One region of the Paenibacillus konkukensis genome, then DNA from elsewhere that is predicted to be linked to it. Evidence: a T-box and tRNA genes for the amino acid it is inferred to sense, from the RefSeq annotation. Region 1 holds a T-box; the other holds one or more tRNA genes.
The links. A T-box is a leader RNA that pairs with one kind of tRNA and senses whether it is charged. The one in region 1 lies ahead of leuS (leucine--tRNA ligase), so its partner is inferred to be a tRNA-Leu.

Region 1 (4,212 bases):
GGCCAAACGGCATATGTGATCGATTCGGTATGGCCCAGCTTCTCCCACAGCTCTTCAGCCAAGTGAGGTGCAATCGGGGACAGCATTTGCGTGAAATGCTCCATCGCTTGCTTAGGAAGACGATCGGTTTTGTAAGCTTCATTGACGAAAATCATCAGCTGGCTGATCGCCGTATTGAAGCGAAGCGCATCGAAATCTTCCGTAATCTTCTTGATCGTACGGTGCCATGTGCGTTTGAACGAGTCGCTGCCCAGCGTTTCATCCGCGCTGATTTTGGACGAAAGCTGTCCGTTCTCTCCGATGAACAGACGCCAGATCCGGCTCAGGAAACGGAACGAGCCTTCTACGCCGTTCACATTCCACGGTTTCGTCGCCTCCAGCGGCCCCATAAACATTTCGTACATGCGCAGCGTGTCGGCGCCGAACTCGTTCACGATCTCATCCGGATTGATGACGTTGCCGCGGGATTTACTCATTTTCTCGTTGTTTTCACCTAGAATCATGCCTTGGTTAACCAGCTTATAGAACGGCTCCTTCGTCGATACGACGCCCAGATCGTACAGCACCTTATGCCAGAAGCGAGCGTACAGCAGATGAAGCACCGCATGCTCGGCGCCGCCGATGTACAGATCGACAGGCAGCCATTTTTGCTGCAGCTCCGGCGAACACAGCTCCTTATCGTTCTTCGGGTCGATGAAGCGCAAGTAATACCAGCAGCTGCCCGCCCACTGAGGCATCGTGTTCGTTTCGCGGCGTGCCTTCATGCCCGTTTCCGGATCGACGGTCTCCACCCATTCGGTCACGTTGGCCAGCGGAGACTCGCCCGTTCCGGAAGGAGCGATTTGCTCAACGTCCGGCAGCAGCAGCGGAAGCTGATCCTCAGGCACGGTTTTCATCGTTCCGTCTTCCAGGTGAAGAATCGGGATCGGCTCGCCCCAATAACGCTGACGGCTGAACAGCCAATCGCGCAGACGATAGGTCACTTTGCCCTGTCCTTTGCCGCTTTGTTCCAGCCACTCGATCATAGCCGCAATCGCCTGCTCGTTGTTAAGTCCGTTCAGCTGCTCGGAATTGACATGCTCGCCGTCGCCGGCATAAGCTTCCTTCGTCACGTCGCCGCCTTGGACCACCTCGATGATCGGCAGGCCGAACTGCTTGGCGAATTCCCAGTCGCGCTGGTCATGACCCGGCACCGCCATAATCGCTCCGGTACCGTAACCTGCAAGCACGTAATCGGCGATCCAGATCGGCGTTTTTTTGCCATTCACCGGATTGATCGCATAAGCGCCCGTGAATACTCCGGTCTTCTCTTTGGCCAGGTCGGTACGCTCCAGATCGCTCTTGCGCGCCGCCTTCTCCTGATATTCCTTCACCGCATTCGCTTGCTCCGCGGTCGTAATGCGCTCCACCAGCTCATGCTCGGGAGCCATGACGCAGTATGTCGCCCCGAACAGCGTATCCGGACGCGTCGTGAACACCTTCAAGTCGGCATCCGCGTGGCCTTCGATGGCGAACGTCACTTCCGCTCCCTTCGATTTGCCGATCCAGTTGCGCTGCATATCTTTAATCGATTCGGACCAGTCAAGCTCCTCCAGATCTTCCAGCAGGCGCTCCGCGTATTCGGTAATCTTCAGCACCCATTGACGCATCGGCTTACGGATAACCGGATGGCCGCCGCGCTCGCTCAGACCGTCGATCACTTCTTCGTTAGCCAGCACCGTTCCGAGCGCAGGACACCAGTTGACGGGCACTTCGTCTACATAAGCGAGCCCTTTTTTATACAGCTGGATAAAAATCCATTGCGTCCATTTATAGTACTCCGGATCGGTCGTGCTGATCTCGCGGTCCCAGTCGTACGAGAAACCGAGCGATTTGATCTGCCGGCGGAAATTGTTGATGTTCTTGATCGTAATGTCGCGGGGATGCTGTCCCGTATCGAGAGCGTGCTGCTCGGCAGGCAAGCCGAAGGCGTCCCAGCCCATCGGATGAAGCACGTTATAGCCGCGCATCCGCTTGTAGCGGGATACGATGTCCGTAGCGGTGTAGCCTTCCGGGTGGCCTACGTGAAGACCTGCTCCGGACGGATACGGGAACATATCCAGCGCATAAAATTTGGGCTTGCTGTCGTCGTCAAGCACTTTGAACGTTTTGTTCCGTTCCCAATGCCCCTGCCATTTCGGTTCTACAACCAGCGGGTTATACCCCTGCTGTTCCTTTACTTCCTGTGTCATACGATTGTGCCCCTTTCACCCATTCAAACTTCAACTCATTTGCATGTGGTTTCATAAATGCTTAAAAAAATACAAAAGCCTCTCATCGCTAGCGCAACGCTAGGGACGAGAGGCGTGCTTCCCGTGGTACCACCCTAGTTAACAGCGGGCATGCTTTACCCGTGTTCACTCTTCCCCTTAACGCGAGGGCGACGATCAGGCTAAGTTCTGATGCCGGTAAACGAGGCCTTGGACAAGCCGCCGCGCCGGTAACGAATTTCACCTTCTGGCTCCAAGGCGAGTTCGCTCCTATCATCTGCCAGCTTCCACCAAACCGCTGGCTCTCTGCAAGACGATGCGCAAGAGCTACTATTCCTTATCACAGCCGCAATATACATATAAGGCGATTATATGCAAAAAACGGCAGCGATGTCAAGTCCATAGGCCGTCTGAATACGCTTTAGGCTCTTCGCCGCCGCCCGCACCTGAACATACGGATTAGCTTTCACATAAAATGGAAAAGCTAGAAATACACAAGCGACGCCGAACCGATTGACGGACTTGCCCTTAAGAAGCCGTTCGTCCCCAACGCACGGCAGTCGGTCGACCTCTGCCTTCGCTCTCATCCAAACCGAAGGCATCGCTTGCCGCACATTCATCCGATTCGAGGTGTACGTCCCATGACAGGCATCGTTAACGGCATCGTGCTCGCCCTCCCCTTATGGGGAATTATATTCGCGATCGTGAAGCTGATCATGAATATGTAGCTTATGCACGATCGCAAACCTTCGTACCGCCCCTGCTACTTCCGCGCTACGAAGAACGCTCTTTGCGTCGTTTCCGTGACCGATTTCCATAAGAAGTCCGCATAGCAATCGACTTCCTTGAACCCGGCAGAAAACAGCTGCCGCTTCAGCCAGTCCAGCGGGTACGCCCTCTGCACGTGGACCTCGTCCACCCGGCGAAAGCGCTCCGTCCCGGCGGCTTGCCGTTCTTGCTCCGCTCCCGCCGCGTCCTGAACGAAGATCGTCAGAGCATGCTCGATTTCACAGCGTTCTTCGTCAAACTCGCTGGTCCAAATATACGCGATATCGTCTTCATTCAGGAAAAACGGCTGTTCCTCCGCATAAGCCTCCAGCTGGTACGGCGTATGGACGTCGAACACGAACAAGCCGCCGTCTTTGAGCCCTGCGTATGCGTTGGCGAATGCTTCCGTTATGTCTTGCTCTTCGAGCAAATAATTCAGACAATCGCATAACGAAATGACCGCATCGACCGGCTTCAGCAAGCCCCAGTCCCGCATATCCTGCTGCAGCCAGGTCACTTCGCCCTTGCCGGAGAACGGCCGCTCCCGCTGCGCTTCGGCCGCTTTCTGCTGCGCGACGGCCAGCATGTCTTCGGACAAGTCGATGCCGTATACCGCATATCCCTGCCGGGCTAGCGGAATCGCGATGCTGCCGGTACCGCAGCCCAGATCGGCGATTTCCTGCGGATGCCCGTACTTGTCCCAGCAGCGGTCCAGGAAATCGAGCCATTGCGGATAAGGCATTTCCTCCATCAATCGGTCATAATGATACGCAAACAATTCATAGGCCACGGCTATCAACATCCCTTTGTTTATGTAAAATGCAAAAACCGGCATTCCCGTCCTTCTCCGCCCTTCCTCCTAGGTGGCAAAAAAGTCCCGGGATTGCCGGCGGCAGCAGTATCTTCCGTTATTCTTCGATCTGCTGGTCTTGTTCCTGCTTCAAGTGCGTCCAGCTTCCTTGCTGGTACACCAAGCCTTCCTTCATCAGCTTGCCGATCGCCCGCTTGAACGCCGATTTGCTGATTTTGAACCGTTGAAAAATAAGGTCGGCCGGCGTTTCGTCCGAATACGGCATCGATCCGTTCGGACGTTCCTTCAAAAATTGAAGCAGCCGCTCCGCATCCTCGTCGCGTCCTACTTCCTTCGGCGCGCGCATCGTGCAGTTCACTTTACCGTCGTCGCGAACATAGCTGA
Region 2 (4,212 bases), 3.0 Mb from region 1:
GTAAGCCAGACGGTCGGAATACGCATTGAGCGAGGCCCATCCGACAACCGTCCCTCCCAGCTCGGCCACTATGATCGGATAGCGCGATCCGTGCTGGTCAAACCAGGCTTCTTGCTGTTCCAAAGTACGCTCTACGGTGTCAAAGGTTGCTACGGTGTGCAGGATGGCTTCATTATAAATGTCGAGAATTGCCTTTACGTCCGCCTTCGCTGCCGTTCGGATCATCATTACCAGGTCACTGCCTTTCCAAATGAAAAACCATCTGTTATCGACAAATAATAACAGATGGTTGTATTATTTAAGGTTAATGCGGTCGCAAGAACTCGGACTTCCACGGGTCCACACGAACGTGAAACTTACGAAATAATTATAACACAAGCGGAATTAAAATCAAGGATGAGGAAGCGGCTTGGCGAATGAACGGGCGCTATCCCTTCCCTTTGGTCCCGATCTGCCGGGCAACGCGCTCTCCCAGCTCCGGGCTCGCCTGAGCCAGATAACCTACCACAATCTGCTGCAGCTCCGGCACGGCAGCTCCAAGATCGGAGGCAATGTTGTGGACTAAGTGCTCTTGAAGCACAGGCGGCAGCGAGCTATAAAATTGCCCCGGCTGCGTAAAGTCATCCCCTTTGGGAGGTGCAGTGCGCCCAAGCCGCCCTGCCACATAGCTGCCGGTGCCGCTTGTTACCTCGTCTGACGGCTTCCAGTTCGCCTGCTGGTTGATCGGGATGCTGCGGAAATCCGGTCCCAACCGATAACGCTGTGAATCCGTATAAATATTGGCGCGGCCTTGAAGGACCCTGTCGAATGAAAACTCGGCGCCCTCCAGCATATTGGACGGGGAAAAGGCCAGCTTCTCCACCTGTTCTTTATAATTGTCGGGATTGCGGTTCAGCACCATCTTGCCGACCGGCTGCAGCGGGTACTGCCGCACATCCCACACCTTCGTATCGTCCAGCGGATCGAACGGCAGCGCAGCTTCGTCCTGCGGATTCATGAGCTGTACATATAGCCCGTATTCCACCGTCTTTGCTTGAGCAATCGTGTCATAGAGATCCTTGCCCGCATAATCCGCGTTCTCGCAGGCGAGCCGCGCCGCCTCCTGGCTATCGATATACTGCGCGCCGGCTAGCGGAATCCAGTTGTATTTCACATATGTACGGACATCCTGCTCATTCTTCCAAACATAAGTACTCACGCTGTAACCCGGAATGTGACGGAAGCTCTTGACCGTACCCAGGTCGGAGTATAGCTGCAGCACGAAATGCGTCGCTTCCGGATTTTTCGCGTAGAAGCTCCAGAACCGATTGGGGTCCATCAAGTTGTTGACGGGCGACGGGTTGAAGGCGCTGACCGTCTCTACAAACCGCATCGGGTCCCGCACCGTAAACACGGGAAGATGGTTGCATATTAAGTCGAAGATACCTTGCTCGGTATAAAATTTAGTCGAGAAGCCGCGCACATTGCGCGAAGTGTCCGGCGTCCCCCTGTTGCCGGCCGCCAGCGAGAATCGGACGGCAACGGGTACTCGTTGACCCGGACGCTGCAGAAAACAAAGCTTCGTGTAAGCCGCCATAGAGTTAACCGTCTCGAAATAACCGAAGGCTCCGAAGCCCTTCACATGCAAAGGGCGCTCTCGTATAGTCCCATGGATAAAAGTTTCGTTTTTTTCGTGCAGCATAGTATCTTGTTCCAAAATCGGGCCGCGCCCCCCTACCGTCTGCGAGTAGCGCGACGGTTGCGAGCCGCCTTGCCATTGCGAAGGAGCGGCGCCCTGCTCACTTTGATTGTCGGTGTGATCGCGAGCGTTCTTGTCGTCCATTTTTCTGCCTCCTATACCTTCATTCTCAGCAATATATGCTTGGCTATAGGTTATTATGATCCCGAGGATGGCTTTCGCCGCCTTATACGCCCGCCGCGCCATTCCTTATACACTCGGATAAAGACACGTCCATCTTATGCCTGGTCCTGCATATTAGCTTATCTCGCCGGGCATAAACAAAGCCGCTGAGAACCTAAATATATTAGATGAGGCGAGGCAAATGGAAAGATAATATAAATGCGTCCAATAAAAAGCGTGAACAATTAGAGCAGTTCATTCATGGATATTGTTTCCAAACAACTAGGTACTACCGTACCCGATGTGAAGGAGTCTCCCGTATCATTCAAAATGGCGATGCTGTATAGGAGCCGCTGGATTGATTGCGTGATGAGGGGAACGTAACGGATTCGGATTCGGAGTTTGCGGGCAGATTTGTCAAGGCAATGGCCCAGCAGAGATTCTGGGACCGTCCAAGCTTTCTTTATCTGAACGCAAAAAAGCTCTTGAACTGTCGCAAGGACAAATTCAAGAGCTTGTTCATTGTAGGGTTGGTGCGGTCGAGAGGACTCGAACCTCCACGGGGGGTTAGCCCACACGGACCTGAACCGTGCGCGTCTGCCAATTCCGCCACGACCGCATATAAATCGTCTCTTTCGATACTCTCGAACGGGACAAGAATGATAATATCATCACTCGCCCGTATCTGTCAAACTATTTTTTAAGATTTTTTAAAAGATCTCGGCTATTCGGCATGCGGGGTGCGTCAATCCAAACATTCGTAAATGACCCAAGCGATAATCCCCCATATTGGAAGCGTAAACAAAATGCCGTACATCGTTCCTTTCAAAGCGGAACCTTCGGTGGACATCTTATCTCCTCCCCGCTAACGAGTTTTCCCTGCATAACTGCATACCCGGCAGGGTCCGGATATTATATATATGCGGCTCAGGAAGCCGGTATGCCGAAAATACGGCTGCGCCTATCATCATTTCCGTTCCTCATCCATATATATAGGACATGGGGGGGATCGGAATGATTTTATTGCAGCTGGCTATGGGCATTATCGCCGCGTTGTTTCTTTGGGGTCTGATCAAATTTACGTTTCAGGCGATGTTATGGGTCGTCGGCATCGTGCTGGTCGTCAGCTTCATCATCCCAGGAGCGCTGCTGTTCCTGAGCGGTCTTATGTTCATTCTGATCGGAATGCTGGCCACGCTCGGATTGCTGTATGTTATCGGCGCATTCCGTCCTTGACATACGAACCCCAACGCGGGTTCAGCCTTCCCTGTACGCCCTAAGGGCTCTCGCCGCCCATTCCTCGACTGCCTGCGGATCGGCTTGCACCGGGATATCGAACAAATGAGTGCCCTGCTCCTTATCCGCGCTTAGTCTAATGAGTTCTCCGCCGAACCCGTCATCTCCTGCCCTCTTCACCTTCACGGCGTAAAAATCGTCCAATCGAACCATACGCTCCGCTTCCATCCGACTTTTTGCCCCTTTCGTCGATATATATCGCATGATCTTCGTATTGTCTCAGGCCGGGCGTCGAATTATGCAGTATCGGCACGGGAAGAACCGCTGAAGCTTGTGCTAAAAAAAGCGCCGGATGAGAACCCTATTCATCGGGAGGTGATCGCTTTGGCAGGGAGAAACAATAAACCCGATAATACCGGACCGGCAAGCCAGCCGTCCCGCCTGGACCAATTCGGAGACAAACTGGCGGAACCCGCGAAGCAGCCGAAGAAGGGCGCGGCTTGCGACTCCGAATCTTAAAACGCTTAACCATGACAAAAAAACCGGAAAACAAGCTCCCCGGACCGCCAGCGGCCGGAAAAGCGATGATTCCGGTTTTTTTCTTATCTTTCGAGATAACGGCCGACGGAATAGCTCACCGCTTCATATACCGTTCTGCCGATCAAATAGCCGAGCACGGTCGCCGTCCCCGCGTACCGGTAAGAGCGCCCCCGCTGCGTAGCCGCTATAATCACCGCGTCCGTAGTCGTGCCCGTGGCCGTCTCCCCGCTTTCGTCGATGCGGATTTGACAGTCCTGCAAAGCAGCCGTCTTGGCCTCGGTCGCCGTAATGACGCAGTTAACCATCGCCGCATCCGTGAGTGTCCCGTCGATCAGCGCAATCACGTTGATCGTCCCGGGAAACAGCTCGTCCCGCTTCCGCTCGCTCCCGGCCCGCGCCTTATTGCCGAGCCCCGCGGTAGCCCAGACGCATACTCGCAAACCTTCACCGTCCGATCGCTCCGAAAAACCGCGGTCCCGCACCCTCGCCGCCGTCAGCAGCGCTGCCGTCCCATCGGCGGGAATACCCTTCATATGCATAAAACGGCGCATTTCTGCCATCGGATCGTCGCTCGAATAGTTCTTGTCCACCTGACG

Region 2: it has a tRNA-Leu gene. The T-box ahead of leuS (leucine--tRNA ligase) is inferred to sense a tRNA for this amino acid. The anticodon was not compared.

What each region holds. Positions count from the first base shown of each region.
Region 1 is NZ_CP027059.1:7,173,234-7,177,445, reverse strand. Features, by position in the region: gene leuS (leucine--tRNA ligase) at 1-2,231, opposite strand, end outside; T-box leader at 2,330-2,602, opposite strand; gene SK3146_RS31170 (class I SAM-dependent DNA methyltransferase) at 3,013-3,819, opposite strand; gene SK3146_RS31165 (CvfB family protein) at 3,926-4,212, opposite strand, start outside.
Region 2 is NZ_CP027059.1:2,244,163-2,248,374, forward strand. Features, by position in the region: gene SK3146_RS09530 (GNAT family N-acetyltransferase) at 1-228, opposite strand, end outside; gene SK3146_RS09535 (catalase) at 428-1,822, opposite strand; tRNA gene SK3146_RS09540 (tRNA-Leu) at 2,372-2,459, opposite strand; gene SK3146_RS09545 (hypothetical protein) at 2,855-3,076, shown strand; gene SK3146_RS09550 (hypothetical protein) at 3,098-3,304, opposite strand; gene SK3146_RS35005 (hypothetical protein) at 3,461-3,595, shown strand; gene SK3146_RS09555 (adenosylcobinamide amidohydrolase) at 3,679-4,212, opposite strand, start outside.